Regions from separate parts of the Clostridium sp. AWRP genome, predicted to be linked through region 2. Evidence: riboswitches for the same ligand, from Rfam matches in the RefSeq annotation. Region 2 holds a riboswitch; the other holds the start of a gene.
The links. Region 2 has a riboswitch for cobalamin ahead of DMR38_RS11595 (DUF3467 domain-containing protein). Riboswitches for the same ligand answer to the same signal wherever they lie in the genome.

Region 1: it holds a riboswitch for cobalamin, as region 2 does, so the genes downstream of both, hemA (glutamyl-tRNA reductase) here and DMR38_RS11595 (DUF3467 domain-containing protein) in region 2, are expected to answer to the same signal.

Annotation. Positions count from the first base shown of each region.
Region 1 is NZ_CP029758.2:405,156-413,655, reverse strand. Features, by position in the region: gene DMR38_RS01900 (lipid II flippase Amj family protein) at 1-67, shown strand, start outside; gene hemL (glutamate-1-semialdehyde 2,1-aminomutase) at 362-1,636, opposite strand; gene hemA (glutamyl-tRNA reductase) at 1,665-2,861, opposite strand; cobalamin riboswitch at 3,019-3,198, opposite strand; gene DMR38_RS01885 (glycosyltransferase family 39 protein) at 3,514-5,703, opposite strand; gene DMR38_RS01880 (GtrA family protein) at 5,716-6,114, opposite strand; gene DMR38_RS01875 (glycosyltransferase family 2 protein) at 6,196-7,146, opposite strand; gene DMR38_RS01870 (response regulator transcription factor) at 7,370-8,047, shown strand; gene DMR38_RS01865 (ATP-binding protein) at 8,051-8,500, shown strand, end outside.
Region 2 is NZ_CP029758.2:2,519,188-2,527,687, reverse strand. Features, by position in the region: gene DMR38_RS22305 (Ig-like domain-containing protein) at 1-4,295, shown strand, start outside; cobalamin riboswitch at 4,431-4,615, shown strand; gene DMR38_RS11595 (DUF3467 domain-containing protein) at 4,787-5,026, shown strand; cobalamin riboswitch at 5,188-5,374, shown strand; gene DMR38_RS11590 (hypothetical protein) at 5,677-6,492, shown strand; gene DMR38_RS11585 (cell surface protein) at 6,611-8,500, shown strand, end outside.

The sequences.
Region 1 (8,500 bases), 2.1 Mb from region 2:
TATATTAGCACAATTAATATTAGTGCCTGCTTCACATCTGATAGTACTTATAGCAAGATTAATTTAGTTGATTTGAAAATTTGTTTTAATTTTTAAACTGTAAGGTTTAGTTTCTAACTTAAAAATCAACTTATACGCAGGCATATTTTTACAATAATGATGCTCTTTTAAATATTTTGTACATAAGCCTTAGGAAAAAATTCGTAAAAACTTAGAACTTTTGAATTGTCTGAGGTACGAGTTTTCAAAAGTTCTTAGCTTTTTTAGAATTTTTTACTTAGGCTTATTAAAATATTTAACGTGTTTGTGTTTGTAAAAATATTCGGAGCATAAATTTATTTTTTGTTTAGTAATCTACACTTTAGGCTTCAAACGTACTAAATGCCTCTAAGAATTTATCAATATTCCCTTCAGTATGCTTTACATTTAAAAATACAGCTTCAAATTGAGAAGGAGCAATATAAATGCCTTTGCTTATCATATGTTGAAAATACTTCGCAAAAAGAGCAGTATCACATTTTTTAGCATCTTCATAATTTCTAACTTCTGAATCTTTAGTAAAGAATATAGCAAACATTGCTCCGCACCTATTTACTACAACATTTATGTCCTTCTTTTTTGCTACATCTTTTATTCCCTGTTCCAATTTTGCACCTAATTTTTCAAGATGTTCATAGTAATCAGGATTGTCATGTAATTTCTTTAAAGTTGCAATTCCTGCAGCCATTACAAGAGGATTTCCGGACATCGTTCCTGCCTGATAAACAGGTCCCATTGGTGAAAGTTTCTCCATAATTTCTTTTCTACCGCCGTAGGCACCACAAGGAAGACCTCCTCCTATAATTTTTGCAAAAGTAGTTATATCTGGTTTTATTCCATAAATGCTCTGAGCACCTTTATAGGCCACTCTAAATCCACTCATTACTTCATCAAAAATAAGCAAGCTTCCATTTTTATCACAAATACTGCGAAGCCCCTTTAAGAAACTGGCATCTCCAGGAATTACCCCCATATTTCCTGCTACTGGTTCCACTATAATTGCTGCAATATCTTTGCCATGTTTCTCAAAAATTTTCTCCACACTAGAAAGATCATTATATTTAGCTATTAGAGTATTTTTTACACTGTCTTCAGGAACTCCAGCACTTCCCGGAATTCCTTCTGTCATGACTCCAGAACCTGCTTCTACTAAAAAATCATCAAAATGGCCGTGATAACAGCCTGCAAATTTTATTATCTTATTTTTTCCAGTACATCCCCTAGCAAGCTTTACTGCACTCATAGTTGCTTCTGTTCCTGAATTTACCATTCTAAGCATTTCTACATTATCCAAAGTAGTACATACATATTTTGCGAGCTCCAATTCAAGCTCTGTAGTAGCACCAAAAGATATAGCATTTTCACTCGTGTCCTTTATAGCCTTTACCACATCATCATCACAGTGTCCCAAAATCATAGGGCCCCAGGAACATACAAAATCTATGTATTTATTATCATCTTCATCATAGATATAAGCTCCTTTTCCCCTCTTTATAACAGGTGGATTCAATGGCACATCTTTAAATGCTCTAACAGGACTATTTACTCCTCCTGGCATGTATAATTTAGATTCATTAAATATATCATCATTTCTCATTAAGTTTTACATCTCCATTTCTTCATCATTAACAGAATATTTTATTTATAAGCTTTAAATATTCATCTTCTTTTCCTTGAAGTTTTGCTTCTTTTAATACATCTATAGCCCTGTTTATATAAACTTTGGCTGTACTCTGTATCATAGTTTGTACGAGTACTTCATTATCCTTTGTATACCTTTTATTTTTAAAAGTCTCTATTCTCTTTTCACATATTTCACTTCCGAAATTTTTCATCTTCTGTATTTCCGGTGAAAGCTCATCTAAGGACTGCCATTTTATGAATTCATCTATATATTCCTTGATGATATACCTGTACTTTTCCATCTTTTCTTTTCGCATAATCTTATTATTTTCATCAATGCTACTTATATTATCTATGTCATATACTTTTACATCCGGAAGAGTTAATACATCTGCATCTACATCTTTAGGTACTGCAAGATCAAATATGAGAAATTTCTTTTTAGGAAGTTCTTCTTTGTAGACTACAGCATGAGGTGCAGAAGTACAGCTTATAATACAATCCACATTGCTATAATAAGCTTTTCTTTCTTTAAAAGTTATAAACTTAATCCAATTACAATTTTCATATAAGTCTTTAACTTTATTCAAATCACGCACTACGATATATACAATTTCAGTATTCAAACCAGCTAAATATTTGAGTACAAGCTTTCCTATTTCTCCAAACCCAATTACCATATACCTTTTTACTTTGCTCTTTTCTGCCTCTTTAACAGCTATTGATGGTACAGATACAGGTATTTTATACATTTCACAGTCATTCTTAAACTTCTTACCACAAGTTATTGCATTCTGAAATAGCCTCTGAAGCTGTCCTTTTATAGTCTTAGCTTTTAATGCCATATTATATGCAGTCTTAATTTGTCCTAAAATTTGATCTTCTCCCAAAATTTTAGAATGGAAACCACAACTTACTTCCATTAAATGCTTAATAGCATCTTTATTCTTTGCATAGAAGGTATATGTAGTAAGTTCTATACTCCAACCTAAAGCATTAAATACAGCATTTATTATTTCTTCCCCTTGTGTATTAGAATCCACATATATTTCTGTTCTGTTACAAGTACTCAAAATTAAAACGTTTCCCGTAATTTTATAAACATTCTTTAACTTATTTTCTAATTTTGACGATACAATAGAGAACCTTTGCCTTATTTCAATATCACATTCACTTTTTACCCCTATAAGTTGTATCATTTTATCAACTCCAATATTACAACTATATTATTATAATTAAAATATAACTTTACTATATACCTAAAAAACCTTTTAACTAAGTGTTAAAAGGTATTCACACATAAAACATAAGTAATAAATGCTTTATTTATTACAATGCCCCCTATCACTTGTAGAGTTAATGGCCTATTATATAGGCAGGTCTTCTGACTTAAGCTTCATCATCTAAGTACGCCTTCCCTATTTACAAGTGGCTTGTCCTACTTAAATTCACCTAATACAGCTACAAGATAGTTCAGGATTTTTACCTGATTCCCTTTTAATTAAATATAATTAAACCTATACTATTATTTATTAAATTTTATTTTACAACATTAATTTTCATTTTAATTATAACATTATCATAAAAAGAATCAACTTATACACAATCATATTTTTAAGTTAAGAATTGATAATTAAGAATGAATAGTAAAGGTGAATTTTTCTCCTCTACGCTGCGAAAAATTTTAAATTTGAAACTTATTGAATCTTTGGATAAGTGATGCTATGTTTCATATTTTCTGAAGTACTAACGGAAGAAAATCATCCATAACTATTAATTCTTAACTCTTAATTTTTAATTATTAAAAATATCCGGAGTATAAGTTTATTTTTTTGTTTAGAAACTCTACCTCTATTTTACAGTGCCTTTTAAATCATACAGTGTTTCATTGTCCATGCGGCCCATTCCTTGAAAATGTAAGTTGCTGTTTCTTGTTGAGTTACTATCTATTTCACTATTAGCAGTATTATTAGTAGAACTTTCACTTTTTTGAGCTTGAGAATTAGTAGTATCTTTCCATTCAGTAGTTGAAACAGCTTTGCCATTTTTCTGAATCCAATTCATTATATCCTGAGAATCTCTTCCTCCCATACCTCCTGTAAGTACATATCTCACCTCACCTTTTTTAACCATTTGTTTAAATTGATCAAGAGAAAGTATCTTGTCAGATCCTGAGAAACCTCCAAGAGCCATTACGCTTTTGCCGCTTTCAATTATTATATCTTCAGCAGAAGCAGAACTTGAAACTACAAGAGCATATTTTTCATTTGAAGTATGACTTTCAAGGAATTTTATAAGCTTTGAATTCCTACTGCTATTCTGTCCATCCATCATCATGAAATTGTTCGATTTTCCATTTGATAAAAGCTCCAATCCTGCAGCAGGCAAAGAACTCAAGCTGTGAGTTATAGCAGCAGCAGAGCCGATAGCAGGTGTTACTAAAATTCCTACAAGTGCAAGTGCTCCAAATATTTTAGCAAACCCTTCATTATTACCTTGTTCCAAATTTCCTTTCTTGACTAATCTGTATATTATAAGCAGTGCAGAAGATGCAAAACACAATATGATAGCTGCTATAATTATAGATTTTATAATAGTGGATATAGTAGTAAAATAAGATAACATCAAAAGATGTACCAATCCTTCTACAATAAATGCTACAGGCATTATCCATGATTTTATACTGCCTTCCTTATATAGCTTCCACATTGAAGTAAGTCCTATTCCACATAAAGCTGCAATTGGAGGGGCCATCATACTTAAATAATATGGATGAAACAATCCTTTAGTACAGCTGAAATATATGAATTCAGGTATCAGCCATAATGCCCATAATGTTACCCCTAATTTTTTCTTATTATCAAATGGAAATTTAAGCTTTTCTACTATTACAGCTGCAGCAAGTCCAAATATAGCTAAAGGTAAAAACCAAACTATCTGGTCTGACAAAACATTTTTAGAAAATAATCTAGTAACACCTGCTGTTGTCTGTCCTCCAAAGCTTCCTGAAAGTCCATTTGATCCGCCAGGTCCACCACCTTGATTTTGGGAATTGCCTTGTGTATTCTGACCTCCCGGACCTCCTTGTGGACCTTTGGAAGAATTTTCCGAATTTTGTAGAGGTATCATTGCACCAGGAACATTACTGTTTCCACTTTGTGAATTTGCTTGATTTTTGCTGAAACCACTTCTAAATTCTTTAGATTGAGGATTTCTTCCCTTTCCTGATGCTCCTCTACCCATACCACCATTAGTACTGCTAAGTCTCTCCAGTCCATTATGTCCAAATATAAGTTCAGTAACAGTGTTATTTGTGCTGCTTCCTACAAAAGGTCTGTTTTGTGATGGAATCAAGTCAACTGCTATTGCCCATGATAAAGATATTACTCCAAGAATAAGTGTACTTATAATCAAGTGTTTTATTCTTTGTTTTACAGGTACAGCTGAAGAAATCAAATAAGTTATATATAGAGCAGGAGCTATCATATACGCCTGAAGCATTTTTATATTAAACCCTAATCCTACAAGAACCAAACTTATTATTAGATATTTAAGCTTGCCTTTTTCAGCAGCTTTGGATAAAAATAGGCAGGCAAAAAGTAATGTCACAATTAATAGATTGTCTATAGTATTATTCCTGCTGGTTGATACAAAAACTGGTGTTATTGCAAGACATAGAGCTGATATAAGTCCTGCTATCTCCCCAAAAGATCTTTTTACTATATAATATAAGATTCCAACTGAAATTACTCCGGCAAGAGCCTCGGGAAATAATATACTCCATCCGCTAAATCCAAATATTTTCGCTGATATAGTTTGTATCCAGAAACCTAAAGGCGGCTTGTCAATAGATACAAATCCAGCGGGGTCAAATGATACGAAAAAGAAATTTTTAAAATTCATAAGCATACTCTTTACACCTGCAGCATAATATCCATTTCCGTATCCTTCTATAGTTAAATTCGCAAAATTTAATATTGCAGATATGGCCAGAATTATACATAGTGCAAATCTTTCTTTTGTAAATTTTAATCTTTTCATAAGTTTTCCTCCCTAATTAAATACCCATATTTTATATAATAAAAAATTTATTACCTGAGCTATGAGTGTTACAACTATTTTTGATAAATAGACGTTTAAATTAAAATCATTTATTAAGAGTCTCATAAACACGAGTGTTGCAATAAGTGAAATGAGATTTACTATTGCAAATTGAGATAACTCTCGAATCACCTTTTTTCCAGAACTTTTGTATTCAAAAGTCCACTTTTTGTTGAATATGAAGCTATTTACAACTCCAAAACTATATCCTATAACCTGGCTTATTGTATAATGCAATCCAAATACACTTTGGCAAATAGTAAATACAGCAAAATCTATTATTGTATTTATTACACCAGTGGCAGAAAAACGACTTAGTAGTTTTAGTTTACCATTGAAAATAAAATTCATAGTTTTAATTAATTGATCCACATTTATCTACTCCTTTCTATTAAGCATTTTAAAAGAAATATCCGCCACATCTTTGACTTGTTATTTTCTTTCAAATGCCTTATTTACTATATTTTCAATAACATAATTAGGTCTTCCCTTACTTTCGTCAAAAATTCTTCCGATGTACTGGCCTATTATACCCATGCAACTTAATATTATCCCAAACATTATCAAATCAATTGATATTATGAGCCCAAAATTTACTATACTTATTTTCTGTAATATACATTTTATAAACTCAACTATGATTGAAACAAATCCAATAAAAAGTGATAGTCCTCCCAAATATCCAGCAAGCATAAGCGGCTTATAAGAAAATGAAGTTATACCATCAAAGGCCAATTTCAACATTTTTTTAAGTGGATATTTACTATCCCCTGCAAACCTTTCATGCCTTACAAATTCTACAAAAGTCTGTTTGTATCCAACCCAACTTACAAGTCCCCTCACATATCTGTTTTTTTCCGGCAGCGAATTTAATGCATTGCATACTTTCCTATCTATAAGTCTAAAATCTCCAGTGTCTACAGGAATATCAATGCTAGTCATACTCTTTAATAATCTATAAAATGACCTTGCTGTGAATCTCTTGAAAAATGATTCTCCTTCCCTCTTAGCCCTTTTTCCGTAGACAACATCATAGCCTTCCTTCCACTTCTTAATCATATCTAAAATAACTTCTGGAGGATCTTGAAGATCTGCATCTATTACAACTACAGCCTGCCCTATGGAGTTTTCCATTCCTGCAGTTATAGCACATTGATGGCCAAAATTTCTCGAAAAATTGATAAGTCTTATGTTCTTATCCTCATTACATATCTTTTCTGTCTTTTCCCTGGTCTTATCGATACTTCCATCATTTATAAATATAATTTCATAACTCTCTAAAGTAGAGTCCATAACTTTTTTAAGTCTTCTATAACTTTCATCTATTACTAGTTCCTCATTATACAGTGGTACTACTATAGAATACATTAGATTTTCATTCATGCTATTCACCTCAATTTAAAGCATTTTCAAAGAAATAACTAGTCAGTACACTAGCCTATTTTCTTTCAAGTGCATAATATTAGAAACTTTATCGATCTAGCTTAGTTATTATTTTGAGGTTTCAACCTTAAAAGAAACTTAAAAGAATAATAATAAACGTAAATTAAATTTAAAATCAATAATTTATAGTATAATAATTAAATATAAGGAGGGAATTTTTATTATGAGATTACTTTTAGTTGAAGATGAAGTCATGCTTTCGGATGCTTTAGTCTATATCTTAAAGAAAAACAATTATGTTGTAGATGCAGCTTATGACGGAATTACCGGGGAAGAAATGGCAGAATCCGAAATATATGATTTGATAATACTTGACAGAATGCTTCCCGAAAAAAACGGACTTGATATTTTAAAATTCATAAGGGAAAAAGGTATTGAAACCCCAGTACTTATGCTTACAGCCATGGATTCCATCGAAAATAGAGTCGAAGGACTTGACAATGGAGCAGATGACTATCTTATAAAGCCATTTTCTAAAGAAGAGTTACTAGCTAGAATAAGGGCTCTCAGCAGAAGGCATACAGACTTTATCCAGCATGGAACTATTAAACTGTCCTCACTAATTTTCGATCCACTGAGGGGAGAAATTGAATGCAATGGTAAGAAAACTAAACTTACTACAAAAGAATCCCAACTTCTAGAACTTTTAGCCCGTAATAAAAATCAAGTTCTAACTAAAGATCAGATACTAGATAGAGTATGGGGCCTTGATTCCGACGTAGAAATGAATAACAATATTGAAGTTTACTTTTCCTATTTGAGAAAAAAGCTAAGAGAATTAAAATGTAATGTAGTCATTGAAACTATAAGAGGCATAGGCTACTGCTTAAAAGAGGTTTAAATTATGTTCCGTAAATTAAAAATACAACTTATTCTAATCAATTTAATACTTACAAGCTTAGTATTGATAACCATATTTTCAGGCATATATATACTTATGAGTACAAGTTTTGAACATTCTGCCTATATTCATATGGATAAAACGGCTGAAATGGAAAATATTCCTCCCTCCAGGCCTCATGACAAAAACATGACTTCTTCTGAAAGTTTTTTTATAAAAATAAATTTTAAAAACCAAATTGAAGAAATATCTCCTAATTCTCCATTGTCTGAAAAAAGCCATAAAGAACTACTAGAACAAATATTAAAGGAAACTAAACCAAAGGGTACTACAACATATGAAAATTACATTTTAAGGTACATTAAAGTTCCTAAAAGTTACGGATTTATTGTGGTTTTTCAGGATAAGTCCTTCGACGATGAAGTATTGCATCGATTAATTACTATATCTGTA
Region 2 (8,500 bases):
CAACACAAAATACGTTTAATGGTACTTTTAATGGAAAATTTCATACTATAAGTAACTATAATGATCCCAAATCTGGTTTATTCAATATTATTAATAAAGATGGTATTGTGGAGAATGCTAGGATTGATGCTAACGTAGTTATTGAAGGTGATAAAATTGAAAATTATGGACTAATTGCTAATGAAGCAAGTGGAACAATTATTCGCTGTTTTTCAACAGGAACAATTACAAATAAGGTTAAAGTTTTTTTTGAAGCAGGAATAGTTGCTAGGGATACAATTGGACAAACAAGTAGTATTGCAGCTGGGTACTTAAAAGATTGTTACAGTAATGTAATTATTGATAATCAATCATCAGAGGAAATGGTGAGATATGCAGGAATTTGTTCAATGGGTGGTGAACAATTAGATCACTGCTATTTTTATGGTAAATTTACAGGAAATTATACTGGTGAACATAGCGATAAATGCCAACCAATCCTATGTTCAACCTATTATGATAGTAAAACTGGAGTTACCACAAGTGCAGAAAATTGTGCATATGATAAAGATGTATTAGGTTATACCCCATCTTCTTCTGATAATGGTAACCCCAAAGGTTATACAACTGCAGAAATGAAAAATAAAGATACATATACAGCTCTAGACTTTGATTTTGATAAAACCTGGAAAATAGATTCTTCAAATAATGGATATCCATATTTAAATTCAGAAAACACACAAAAAACAGCAGCAAAAGTGACTGTAGATGTGCAGGTAACGGCTGATGATAAAACTTATATTGTTCCTACTTCCCCAATTATTTATAATACAGATGATAGTCTTAAGACAACGGCAACTTTTAAAATAGTTCCAAGATCTGATGAAGATAAAGAGCTAATAAGCAAATATAATGTTAGCGCAACCTATAGTGGAGATGTATTTTTAAATGCACCAACTATTGGAGACGTGCCTATAGATATTGATACCAGTAAGGTTAAGATAAATTATAATTCAAATGAGGATTATCAGTTTGTACTTGGTAAAGTTCTGTCGTCAACTGCTAAACTCCTTGATAATGGTGCAGCAGGACCTACACAAGATGAACAAAAGCAGCAGATTGAAGATGCAAAAAAGGCAGAAGATATTCTTTATACCAAATTAGGCACCAAACTAGGTATTACAGGAGATGTACCTAAATTTAGCTGGGGTGGAGACAAATCTGCAGCTCCAGGAAAAGAAGGAACTGTTACTTTTTCAGATGAGGACTGGGGAATATTTTCATCGGCACGTTCTGGCTATACGGGAATAAGAGCAGGATATTATGATGACTGGTTTAAGAGTATACAGACAGGCTTGCAGAAAATGAAAGATGCAGGGGTAACTGCTCGGGATGTAAAGATGACGGAATGGGAGAAGTTAGTTCTGGCAATTACTGCTATAGGCTATGATCCAAGAGATATAAAAGCTTATGATTTAATAGACATAATTTCAAATAAGGAGTATGTGAAAGCATCAAATCAATATTTTACGCCGCAGTATGCAATTTATGCATTAACTTCTCGTAATTATATTGATCTTATTCCTAATGATGGAAAGCACATTACTAAAGATGATTTAGATGGATATATACATGAATGGGCCAAGGGTGCACTTGGGTCAAAAGGTGCTGATGGGTCAGCAGTAATAGGAAATACTACTCCTGATATGTGGACTATGAAATTACAACCAATTGCAGCTTATTATAATCCAGATGCAAAACCAGGAGACAAGTACTATGACGTAAAGCAGGCTATGGATCATGTATTTGCACAGTTTTCAAATGCCCAGACTTATAAGGGATCTTTCTGGGGCGGCAGTGTAGATCTTGATGGCAAAATTGATTTAAATAATGCCTGGACCAATGCCCAGGTGTATATGACACTTGGAATGGCACATGCCAATATTTTTGACAAGATGTATATAAAAGACGGCAAGACTATTTTGGATGGTGTACTTGAGAAGTTTGATGTGAAAAATGGTACTACTGATTTTGATAATTCATCTTATGAATCTGCACAAATATGTAGGGGATTGGATTCGCTTGTACGTGCAGCTGAAGGCAGAGTCTCAATTTTTGATTGTACAGATGTCAAAGATTCTACAGTCCCTGTAAACAATGCAATAGCAGCACTGCCGGATGTATATAAAATTACTTCAGCTGATAAGGAAAAGGTTGATGCCGCAAGAGATGCATATGATAAATTAAGTGATGTTAAAAAAGCTTCAATAAAGCAGGAAACGATGGATAAATTGACTGACGCAGAGAAAAAGCTGTCACAATCACAGCCAGTAAAAGTAACAGGAATAGGTCTTGATAAAACGAGTGCATATCTAATGAAAGGAGATACACTGCAGCTTACAGTGGCTATAACGCCTAAATATGCAACTAATACAAAAATAGATTGGTCAAGCAGTGATCCTACAGTGGCATCAGTGGATGAAAATGGAAAGGTAACAGCATTAAAAAAAGGAACAGCCGTAATAACAGCCGTATCTGAAGACAACAGGGATGCAAAAGCACAGTGCACAATAACAATAAAAGAAAATGTAAGTGTGACGGGAATAATTCTCGACAAAACAAGTGTTAAGTTGATACCAAAAGCTGCATTGCAGCTTATGCCAACCATAACACCAAACGATGCAACTAACCCAAAGGTGGATTGGTCAAGTAGTGATCCTACAGTAGCAGCGGTAGATAAAAGTGGAAAAGTAACGGCAATAAAAGTAGGAACCGCAACTATAACTGCAAATACTGAAGATGGAAATAAAACGGCATCTTGTGCTGTAACAGTTGTTGATGGTCAGGGAGCTATTGTTATTAATAATGTAAAGTTGAAAAACAAACTTGCCCTAGCAGCAGGAAAAGACAGTGACTATGAGGGATATTTCACACCGGATGATCTAGCATCTATAAAAGGAACTATTGACCTTTCAAATTTAGATATTACCGATAGTGATATGGATGTAATGAAATATCTTAAAGGAGTATCAGCTATAAACCTGTCGGATAACAAAGATTTAACAAACCTTAGTTTTAAAAAACTTAAATTTGACTGGACAATACCAAAGGGTTTGGACTTTAGTGGATGTACAGGTATGAAAGACATAAAAAATAAAATGTTTGCATTTGCTTCTAGTAAACTGACTTCTATTAAATTACCTGAAGGAATACCAAGTATTCCTTTTTCATGTTTTTCAAATAGTAAACTTTTAGCTTCTGTAGAAATTTCAAATACGGTTAAAAGTGTAGGCAACTTAGCTTTCAGTGGCTGCACGTCACTGGAATATATGAAAATACCAGGTAGTGTAACACAATTGGGAAATGGATGTTTTTCGGGTTGTACCAATCTTTCTGTATTAGACTTAACAGATACAAGTTTTACTAAGGACAATACTAAAGACACAAAATATCCTGATTCTACCATGATAATTTGTGGTAAAAATGCTAAACTATCACCCGGTCAGATATCAATAAAAACAGGTGGAGTTCAAAAAATTGCAAATGAAATTCCATCAGATAAAGGGGTTGTATGGGGAAGTACTGATGCAAATGTGGCTAAAGTTTCAAGTGAAGGTGTAATAACAGGAGTTAATCCAGGAACGGCATATATTTATGCAAAAACAGATGATGATAGTTATGGAGGAGTTTGTGCTGTAACAGTAACTAAGGATATACCGCCGCAGCCAGTAAGCGTAACAGGTATAAGTCTTGACAAGACAAGTACAAGTCTTACAGAAGGAGATACACTGCAGCTTACAGTAGCTGTAACGCCGAATAATGCAGCAAATAAAAAAGTAGATTGGTCAAGCAGTGATAAAACTATAGCAGCAGTAGATGAAAACGGAAAGGTAACAGCAGTAAAGGCAGGAACAGCAACAATAACAGCAGTGTCTGAAGACAACAAGGATGCAAAGGCACAGTGTACAGTTACTGTTACGGAAAATAATACGCCAAAACCAATAAAGATAACTAATTTGACAAAGGATATTTCATTTAAATTAGGCAATGATGCGAAAGTATCTGTAAAGGCAGAGAATAATTCTGGTAAAGACAAGGATGCATCACTATTAGTAGCACTATATAATGAGAGTGGTAAATTCATCAATTATATATGCGGTAAGCAGACGATAAAAAATGGAGATTCATCTATTTTAACAGGTATTATGAAACTTCCAGAAAAAGGAATATATAAATTGAAGGCATTTGTATGGGACAGTCTTGAAAATATGAATCCTCTTTCAGATATTATAGATATACCTGTCCAGTCAAAATAAATAAACAATAAAAAAGCTTCTATAGGATGAATTAGTTATTCTGTAGAAGCTTTTTATTACCTGTACAAGTTTTTCAGGAAAATAATGTTGACTTTTGAAAAAATATGTACTAACCTTAATATAAAGATAATAAAAATTTAATATTTAGTATTAGGTGCTGTCAAACGTGATAGTTAAAAGGAAAAGTGTAATAAACACTGCAGCCCACCGTTACTGTATGGAGGATGAAACCTTAATTATGTCACTGGATTTATATCCGGGAAGACAGGGGAGTAAGATGAATCTGAGCCAGGAAGCCTGCCTGATATGTAGTTAATTCTTTCGGAGGGGAAGAGGTTGATATTTTAAACTGCTTATAATTAAAAGTAAACGGTTATATTGACATGAGAGAACCCTAGTGGTTCTTTTTTAGTTATTAGATATTATATAAAGCTACGAGATAATTAAAGAAATAAATTAAACAAAAAATATGAAAGGCAAGGGTGAATCTTATGGATGAAAATATGAAATTAGAAGAAGAGAAGGAATTATATTCAAATAGGGTGGAACTTTCCGGAACTGTATACGATTTTCAGTTAGAATTTATGAAAGTATACAAAAAAGATGTAGAAGATAGTGTAAAAATATTTATGAGCCCACAACAAGCAAAGAGCATGAGTATGATTTTATTGAAATCAATTGAAAATTATGAGAATACTTTTGGAGAAATCAATATAAATCCTAAAAAATGATACTGAATTAAGTGACAGGCATTTTTAGGACAAGCTTACTAGACAGTATTTAATAACAAAAGTCATAATATTGTGGTTCACATTAATTTAATAAAAATTTTATAAATTATTGACAAATAAATAAAAGAGATGTAACATGAAAGTAATGACAATTGTAAATTAAATAATAATATTGAACAGGTTTCTTTTTAAGGAATTAATAGGGAAAGTGGTTAAAAGCCACTGCAGCCCCCGCTGCTGTAAGGAAGATGAAATTCACAATATGCCACTGAAGATATAATCTTTGGGAAGGTGTGAAAAGTAAGATGATACCAAGCCAGTATACCTGCCTGTTACAAGTGTATATGGTTCTTTCGGTGGGAAAGGTAAGTATTCAATGCCAATAACATCTGTTTACATTAAATATTCATAAATTCATGTCGTATACTGGAGACCTTCGAAAGAAAGAGGGTCTCTTTTTATCTTTTATTTACACAAATATATTTTTACGTTAACTTAATCTCACCTGAATTACCACCTAGTTTATTTTTCACAAAGGTTAAAAATATGATTGCCATTACATTTTAATTTCCAGGAGGTGATATAAAAATTTTATCATTGTCTTTTAAATTTGGACAAGCAACAATTAAAAATTTGGAGGAGTGTATAAAATGATTAGAAGATTAAAAAACAAATTATTTGCAACTTTGTGTATAACAACATTAACTTTGGGAGCTGCGGCTGCACCATCTGCTTTTAACAGTGTTCATGCTGCCTCAGCTGCTCAAACAAAGACTGTCTATGTGGATGTTGAGAAAAATGTTTTAGGACAAGCACCTATTTTACAGCCAGTAAAAGTTACACTCAGTGATACGAATACTATTGCTGATGCTACAAAACAGGCTGTAGGTGATGGAAATGTAAATATAGTTTCAAGCCAGTATGGAAGTTATATAACAGGTTTTAAGGATGCTACAGATAATCAAGATGCTTTTAAAGATTATTTATTTACGAACAATCTTAAAAAATTAACTAAAGGTATTGTTTTCAGAAAAGATTTACCACATCAACCTATTGTTACCGATGTAAATTATTTAAGTGAAAAGGAATGCGATGGAATTTCAGGTTGGATGTTTACAGTAAATAATGAATTGAATCATGACAGTACTTATTATAACGGAAGTACAGCATTAGATAATGTACCAGATGGAGCTGTAATTCGTTGGGAATTTACAGCAGCAATGGGAGCAGATATGGGGCTAAATAGTGCATATTTACCAACTCAGGTTACTTCTGATGGATATTATAACTGGGCGACTACTAAACTTGTTGATCCATTTTTTACAAGAGCAGATAAAACAACACTTATAGCAAAAATGGCAAATCATGCAAATAAAACAGATACAGCTTATACAAATGCATTAACTCAATTAGAAACTTTACAAGCTAAACAAAAGAATGTTGATGCTGCAGCTGGTGCTTTATAATAAAAGCAGATTTTCCCTAATTGATTAAGCAAATCTTTTAGATTGATACCGGGTTAAGATGTATTTTTTAACCTGGTATTTATTATATAATTTTAGAAAAATTAGAAAGGAGAACAAAGTGAAAAGGATATGGAAAAAAATCAGTCTTGTTATGATGCTTATATTTACTTTAATGACATTTGCACCATATACTGCTAGGGCAGATGCTTCACCATCGGTATCAATGCCATCTTTAACCCAGGATACAGATGGAAACTATACTGTAAGTTCAGTAGATGACTTGAACAAACTCAGAGGAGATATCGATAATGGCATAGACTATTCAGGCAAAAAAGTTATTTTGATACATGATATTGATATAAGTAAATCAAGTGTTCCTTTAAAATCCTTTACAACTAATAAAAATTTTGATGGTACTTTTGACGGAAAGTTTAACACTATAAGTAGTTATACAGATGCAGTATCCGGTTTGTTTGGGATTGTGGGAAAAGACGGAATTGTAGAAGATGTTAAAGTTAATGCAAATGTAACCGTTACAGATGCAAGTAAAGTAATTACTTCAACTTCAATTGAGGATGCAGCTTATGGGTTGATTACTAATCAAAGTGCAGGGATAATATCTAAATGTTCTACAAAAGGTATGATTAGAACAAATGAAGATAGTAATGGTACTGTTGCAGGAATAGTTGGTGATAGTGCTTTTACAGATGATGACTGGAATGAAATAGATGGGAATATAAATAATTGTTATAGCAATGTTACTTTTGATAATACAGCTGATGGCAGTAGATGTAGTGGAATTTGTACACAAACGAGTATGAACCCAGGTAGAAGCGTGGATCACAGTTATTTTTATGGTAAAATTTTAGGAAAATCAAATAAGTTTCATCCAATTATAAGTTTGGGTGATGACAGTGCATCTACCTGTGCATATGATAGTGATGTACTGGGATTTTCAAGTCCTTCCTTTATGGGAAGTCCTGTAGGCTATACTACAGCACAGATGAAAGATAAAGACAGCTACATAAAGCTTGGATTTGACTTTGATAAGATCTGGAAGATAGATCCTTCTGTAAACGATGGCTACCCTTACTTAAACCCTGATAGTTCAACTAAGACAGTAACAAAGGTAGTAGTAGATGTGCAGGTAACAGTCCCAGACAAAATGTTTGTCCCTGGAACTGAACCTATTAAGAATACAGATGATTGTCTTAAAACGACGGCAACTTTTAAGGTAGTTCCGGAATTTGGTAAAGATGCCGATTTAATAAGCAAGTATAATGTTACTTGTGATGGAAATGTATTTTTTGATGCACCAACTATAGGAAATGTACCTATAAGTATTGATTCCAGTAAATTAAAAATAAATTATACTCCAAATGAAGATTACCAGTTTATACTTGGCAAAGTAATTCCATCTACTGCCAAGCTTCTTGACAATGGTGCGGCAGCACTTACACAGGATGTGGAAAAACAGCAGGTAGAAAATGCAAAGGAAGTAGAAAATATACTTTATGATAAGTTAAAGATAGCACAGGGGGATGTACCAGAGTTTACATGGGATGGAAATAAAGCAGCTGCACCTGGAATGGAAGGTACAGTTGTATTAAATGATTATGTGTGGGAAGTATTTTCATCAGCCCGTTCCGGATATACAGGTGTAAGGAAAGGATTTTATGATGACTGGTTCAAGAATATACAAAATGGACTGGAAAAAATGAAAGAGGCAGGGATAGCAGCCGGGGATGTAAAGATGACCGAGTGGGAAAAGTTAGTACTTGCAATTACTGCTATAGGATATGACCCAAGAGATATAAAATCCTATAATTTATTGGATATTATATCAAATAAAAATTATTTAGAAGTATCTCCGGAATATTTTACGCCGCAGTATGATGTTTATGCATTAACTTCTTATAATTATATGGACTTCATTCCTAACGATGGAAAACATATTAGTAAAGATGATATAGAAAAAAATATACATGTATGGGCAAAAAATGCACTT